2 linked regions of the Zymomonas mobilis subsp. mobilis ATCC 10988 genome follow. The protein of the gene in region 1 interacts with the protein of each later gene in a pairwise test. Links are inferred from orthologs where the notes say so. Each region holds a gene or a part of one and is shown on either strand. Other genes may lie near its edges. The genes, in order: epsC and cysK.

Region 1 (3,250 bases):
ATCCCAGCGGAGTAAAACGGACTACGCGGCGTGTTCTTTCGACCAGCGTAACTCCAATCAGAGACTCAAGCTCACGCAGTCCTGCCGACAAGGTTGACTGGGTCACGAAACAGGCATCGGCTGCCCGTCCGAAATGTCCGTGATCCTTGAGGGAGACCAGATACTGCAGTTGTTTGAGCGTAGGGAGGTAAGTTGTCATGATTGTCCCTCTCGATCAATGCAAGCTTCATAATCAATTTGATCACAGAAGAGCAACTGTTATTTATAGTATCAGTTGTAAAACAAATATGACCTTACGATAGCTTGTGACTGTGTGTTTGATTGAATAGCTTTAAGATTGTAACAATATAGCTAATATCAATCATATTTTAAAATATGGGAGTATTCATAATGCTTACTGTTGGTGATAAATTTCCCGCTTTGAAATTACCTGTTCAGCAGGGTGTATCTGCCTTGCCGAATGGTGAAACTATTGACCTTGGCGAAACAAATGGCAAGTGGAAGGTCGTCTTTTTTTGGCCGATGGATTTCACTTTTGTCTGCCCGACCGAAATTGTGGGCTATAACGATATCAAAGAAGACCTGTCTTTGCGCGATGCCGTTCTGATCGGTGGTTCTTGTGATACCGCTTTCGTCCATTACGCTTGGCGGAAATCTGACGAACGTTTGGAGAATGCTGACTTCCCGTGGATTGCAGATAATTCCAAAAAGCTGGCCTCTGCTTTGGGTATTGTGAATGAAGAAGCAGGCGTTGCCTATCGCGCAACCTTCATTGTTGATCCGAACAATGTCATTCAGCATGTGACGGTCAACTCTTTGAATGTTGGCCGTAATCCGGCAGAAGCCTTGCGCGTTCTGGATGCTTTGCAGACCGATGACCTTTGCCCTTGCAACTGGCATAAAGGCGAAGAAGTGCTTGATCCTAAAGCCTAAGCCTGAATTCTATTCTCACTTTTACGAAAAGCAGCTCGATCATCTCGGGCTGCTTTTTTTGTGGGCTTTAGATGACAATGGATTTGCAAAGAAATAGGTGTTTCTCGCTTTTTAGAATAAAATTTTTCGTTTTTTATAGTCAAAGATAGATTTTTTTTCTAAAACCATTCCTGCTTCTTGCTGCCACTTTTATACCCAGCAAGCAGGCATATGGGGGAGTTGATATTTTTTCCATTTCTCCGATGGATCAAATTTTTATGAAAAGAGCTATTTTCGATTATAGGAAAGGCGCAATATAAAAGAAGCCTTGTCGAACATCTCTCTTTTCAAAGAGAAGCCGGTTTATGTTCAATTCTTTTGTTTCTTATCTTGAATCCATTAAAATGCGTGACCCTGCGCCACGCTCGCGTTGGGAAATCCTGCTTTATCCGGGTGTTTGGGCTTTGGTGCTGCATCGTTTGGCTCATTGGCTCTATCAAGGCGAATTGTATTTTCTGGCTCGGATTGTGAATCATTTTAGCCGTTTTCTAACCAGTATCGATATTCATCCGGGTGCCAAAATAGGCCGCAATTTCTTTGTTGATCATGGTTTCGTCGTGATCGGTGAAACTGCCTGCATTGGCGACAATGTGACACTTTACCAATGCTCGACCCTTGGCGGTACTGACCCTTCCAATGGTATCGGTGGAAAACGCCATCCGACTCTTTGTGATGGTGTTATCGTTGGGTCTGGCGCTCAAATATTGGGGCCTATCGAAATCGGTGAAAATGCGCGTGTCGGTGCCAATGCGGTGGTGACGCGTGATGTTGAAAAGAATGCCGTTATGGTAGGAATACCGGCACGCTCTATTCATGAAGATGCCGCCGCCTCGAAAGTCGAAAAACCGAAAACCGAATTTGTGCCTTATGGGACGCCCTGTGACGATTGTCAGGATCCTAATCTTCAGGATCTTCAAGCCCTTCATACAGAAATAGATGCTTTAAAAGAGAAAATTGCCAGTTTTATGATGTCTCAAAAAGCGGGCTTATCTGAAAATTCCGATAAAAATCTGCCGATGGTTAATCCTGATCAGATTCGTCTTGATAAAAAAGACGGTAAAGGCTCTTCCGCGGAATGAGCAGTATTACGCCCATTGCACCTATGCCGCGTTATGCGGTTCAGGTGGGTTTTACCCGACCTGAAATTTTGCGATTGATGGATCTCTATGGGCGTATGGTGGCGGCAGGGCATTGGCGTGATTATGCTCTCAGTTTTGAGACGACAAAGGCCAGTTTCTCTGCCTTTCGCCGCACCGCAGAACGACCGGAATATCGGGTCGAAAAACAACCTGCGCTTCGACTAAAACAAGGTATGTGGATTCTTTATGGTGAGGGCGGTCAAATTTTGAAACGGTCGCATGAATTGGTCAATATTCTTGCTCCAATTGAGCGGCGTTTAATCAAGTTGATTGCTGACTAGGCTCAGGACTCATTCTTTGAGATAGAAGATGAAACTTGCTGCGATATGGATTGCTGACATGAATGTGTGAGCGCACCGGTCGTATCGTGTTGCGACACGCCGCCAGTCTTTGAGCTTTGCGAACATATTTTCGATGAGGTGACGCTTTTTATACAGATGCCAGTCGTAAGGCGGCTTTGATTTCCGGTTCTTCTTCGGCGGAATACAGGCGGTGATATTCCGGTCTGCGAGAGACTGTCTGATTTTATTACTGTCGTATCCCCGGTCCCCGAGAATTTCTTGTGTTTCTTCCGGCAGATTTGCCAGCAGAACATCCGCGCCTTTGAAGTCACTGACCTGACCTGCGGTCAGATGCAGCCGGACAGGGCGGCCCTGACTATCGCATACAGCGTGAAGCTTTGAGTTCAGTCCGCCTTTCGTGCGTCCGATATGGCGGGGAAAAGCCCCTTTTTGAGCAGGGAGGCCGCTGTCCGGTGTGCTTTCAGATGTGTTGCATCGATCATCAGACGCTTTGAACGGCCTGCCTGCTCCGTCAGGGCGACGAAGATCCGGTCAAAGACACCCAGGCGGCTCCACCGGATAAACCGGTTGTATAAAGTCTTGTGCGGGCCATACGCTTTCGGGGCGTCTTTCCACTGAAGGCCGTTGCGGATCACGTAAACGATCCCGCTCAGGACACGACGGTCATCGACACGCGGCACACCATGCGCCAGTGGAAAAAACGGCTTAATCCGTTCCATCTGGTGCTCAGACAGCAAAAACACGTCACTCACAGCTTCACCTCCATCGGTAAACCTGTGAATCACAACAGCCCGCTCAACTCAAGAAATTAACAGGTCCTGAGCCTAGTAAGACCTA
Region 2 (3,326 bases), 1.0 Mb from region 1 along the record:
AAATTTCCGATTTTAAAACCGGAAGAAGAATATATGCTGGCTAAACGCTTTCAGGAACACCAAGATCCGAAAGCAGCCAGCCGTCTGGTAACCTCCCATTTACGTCTGGTTGCCAAAATCGCGATGGGATATCGCGGCTATGGCCTGCCTGTTTCCGAATTGATTTCAGAAGGCAATATCGGCCTGATGCAGGGTGTCAAAAAATTTGACCCCGAACGCGGTTTTCGCCTCGCGACCTATGCCATCTGGTGGATAAAGGCTTCTATTCAGGAATATATCCTGCGGTCTTGGAGTCTCGTTAAAATGGGAACTACCGCCGCACAAAAGAAGCTGTTCTTCAATCTCCGGCGTTTAAAGAGCAATATGAATGCCTTTGAAGACGGGGATTTAAAACCGGATGAAGTCGACTCCATTGCGACCAATCTCGGGGTCAGCAATGAAGAAGTTGTCAATATGAACCGCCGCATGGCGATGGGTGGCGACAGCTCGCTCAATATCACGATGCGGGAAGACGGCGAAGGCCAGATGCAAGACTGGCTGGTTGATCAGGAACCGCTACAAGACCAACAGATCGAAGAGGAAGAAGAAAGCCTCGTTCGTCATAAATTGTTGATCGAAGCGATGGATAAACTGAACGACCGTGAAAAACATATTCTGACAGAAAGACGATTAAGCGATAACCCGAAAACACTGGAAGAATTAAGTCAGGTCTATGGGGTCAGCCGCGAACGTGTCCGGCAAATCGAGGTGAGAGCCTTCGATAAATTGCAAAAGGCGATCATGGAACTCGCCGGAGACAGAAAGCTGTTACCCGCTATGGCATAGGCGTTTTTCGCCGCTATTGGTCATCGCATTAAAAAACGCCCGGCCTCACGGTGGGGCGTTTTTATTTTATAGAAAAGAATTTCCTGACACACTGATAGTAAAGTTTAATTGTCAGACCGTTCGCGCCTTCCTTATAAAAGAAAAGACGCGCCCTACATATAAATGAACAGATTATTCTGCCTAGACAATCATTTTTAAGGACAGGAAAAATGGCAAAAATCAATACTATTTTGGAAGCGATCGGGAATACGCCTCATCTGCGTCTCAATAAGCTGTTTCCTGACCATGAAGTATGGATAAAAGTCGAAAAGAGTAATCCCGGCGGCTCAATCAAAGACCGTATCGCCCTCGCGATGATCGAAGATGCCGAAAAAAGCGGCAAATTGAAAAAAGGGGGCGTGATTATCGAACCGACCAGCGGGAATACCGGAATCGGTCTCGCTATGGTCGCCGCGGTCAAAGGCTATAAATTGATTTTGGTTATGCCTGAATCAATGTCGATTGAAAGACGGCGTTTGATGCTGGCCTATGGTGCCGAATTTGACCTAACACCGAAAGAAAAAGGCATGGCTGGTGCTATCGAGCGCGCCCGCCAATTGGCAGAAGAAACAGAAGGTGCTTGGATTCCCCAGCAATTTGAAAATCCAGCTAATATCAATATCCATGCCACCACAACAGGGCAGGAAATCTTGAAAGATTTCGCCGATACACCGATTGATGCCCTTGTCAGCGGCGTCGGCACTGGCGGCCACCTAACTGGCATCGGTGAAAGCCTCCGTAAAAAATGGCCGGATATTCAAATTTTCGCGGTTGAACCGGCGACTTCTCCGGTTTTGGCAGGCGGCAAACCGGGCGCACATGCTATTCAGGGCATTGGTGCTGGTTTCGTGCCGAAAAATTTACATCGCAATATTCTAAATGGCATCGTTGAAATCGAGAATGACGAAGCCAAAAAATGGGCATTGCGCGCCGCGAAAGAAGAAGGTCTGTTGGTCGGCATTTCAACGGGGGCAACGCTGGCCGCCATTGCCAAGAAAATCAAAGAATTACCGGCAAATAGCCGTATTCTCGGTGTTAATTATGATACCGGTGAAAGATATCTGTCGGTGCCGGATTTCTTACCGGAAGCCTGATACAGCCCCACTTCACACCATGCTATCGGGATTGTCTTTTAAGAAGGGCAATTCCCGATACGGCGAACATCCGCTTTAAAGGCAAAAGGCATCCGCCCCGCAACGCCTTGACTATCAATGCGGGCGCTATGCCCATTATCAACATGGATAGTGGTGCGCGCCCATCCGGCCTCGCCACAACGATATTCCATAGTTGCCATATCCGGCTTGTTATCGACCACCAACGCATCACATTGGCCTGACGGAATGGCACTATGCATCAACTGATGTGGATTACCGAGACAGACATCCGTCATGCCTTTCGGAAGCACAGAAATCCGCCATTCTCCACTTTCCAGCGAAGACAAAGCCATCGGTGTTGGTAAAGGGGGACTGGCGACAAGAGGCGACGCGACAGAAAGAACAGTGACGCATAATAACTTGCGAAGGGTCGAGCGTTTTACTCTAAAAACAGCCATATTTTTTCCGTCACTGAAGATAATTATTTTGCCGTTTTGTACAAAAAAACGATAAAATTGTTAATAAAACAAATATTATTTAGTGTTAAAGCGCGAGAAGGGATCATTTGATCTCTTCATTGGGATCAACACCCCATAGATTGCGGCTATTGATATAGCCCGTCTGACCACGAATGTTAAATAGACACCAATTCTCACGACATTTTGAAACACGACCAATCACACCATTTTCAGCCCGCCAGATAACGGACGCCGTTGCCGAAGGCTCTGCATATAAATTTTGGATACCAACACCATTCAAAATCGCGGTGCGCCTGTCAGAAAGTAAGGCCGAGGCAATCCATCCAGTTGCCCCGTCAATATCTTCCACTTTTCTCCAATTTTCATGACGGGCAACCACTTTTACAGGCAAATCAGGCCGCTGGTAATGCCAAATCGCGGGATAATTCGCTCCGGGGCCACTCCGCATAAAGGCTTCACTGGCACTAATCGAAGCCCAATAAGGCAGCGTTGTATGAATAACGGCGGCTGAAAGCGGCGATATAATAAAAAAAACGGGACAAAGACAAAAAATAAAAAATTGGGCGACAGCACAGAATAATTTTCTTTTCCCTGACTGAAATACACGCACCATCATATCTGCCTAAGCCTAGCTGTTGTTCAGAATATCACTTGATAACCAAGACTATTCTTCAAATGGAACCGGAATAAACTGATAAAAAAAGAACGTCATCCGCCGAACAGGGCGTTATCCTTTTATTACCTCTAGATATAAAGCCCCAAAATCACGCGTTCATTTCATCAGTCACGCTCTATATAGAGAAAAAATACCAAAATGAGAAAGCCTTAACATCTCTTATTCGCCATAAAAAAGGCTTCCCTTATCGAATTTATGCTGCTACAGAGCCTC

The links.
Region 2: the proteins of epsC (region 1) and cysK interact in binary tests that used the Escherichia coli proteins (3 or more experiments, as listed by UniProt). The link is inferred for Zymomonas mobilis subsp. mobilis ATCC 10988 from one-to-one orthologs.

Annotation. Positions count from the first base shown.
Region 1 is NC_017262.1:1,622,123-1,625,372, forward strand. The notes cover bases 245-3,164. They hold epsC (serine O-acetyltransferase EpsC), read left to right. Parts: upstream 245-1,277; coding sequence 1,278-2,051; downstream 2,052-3,164. Other genes in these bases: ZMOB_RS07320 (peroxiredoxin), read left to right, coding at 391-933; ZMOB_RS07330 (DUF2794 domain-containing protein), read left to right, coding at 2,048-2,392. In the rest of the region: ZMOB_RS07315 (LysR substrate-binding domain-containing protein), read right to left, coding at 1-199.
Region 2 is NC_017262.1:625,685-629,010, forward strand. The notes cover bases 1-2,996. They hold cysK (cysteine synthase A), read left to right. Parts: upstream 1-1,034; coding sequence 1,035-1,958; downstream 1,959-2,996. Other genes in these bases: rpoH (RNA polymerase sigma factor RpoH), read left to right, coding at 1-825; ZMOB_RS02790 (hypothetical protein), read right to left, coding at 1,997-2,416; ZMOB_RS02795 (SH3 domain-containing protein), read right to left, coding at 2,520-2,996. Outside these bases: more of ZMOB_RS02795, read right to left, coding at 2,997-3,053.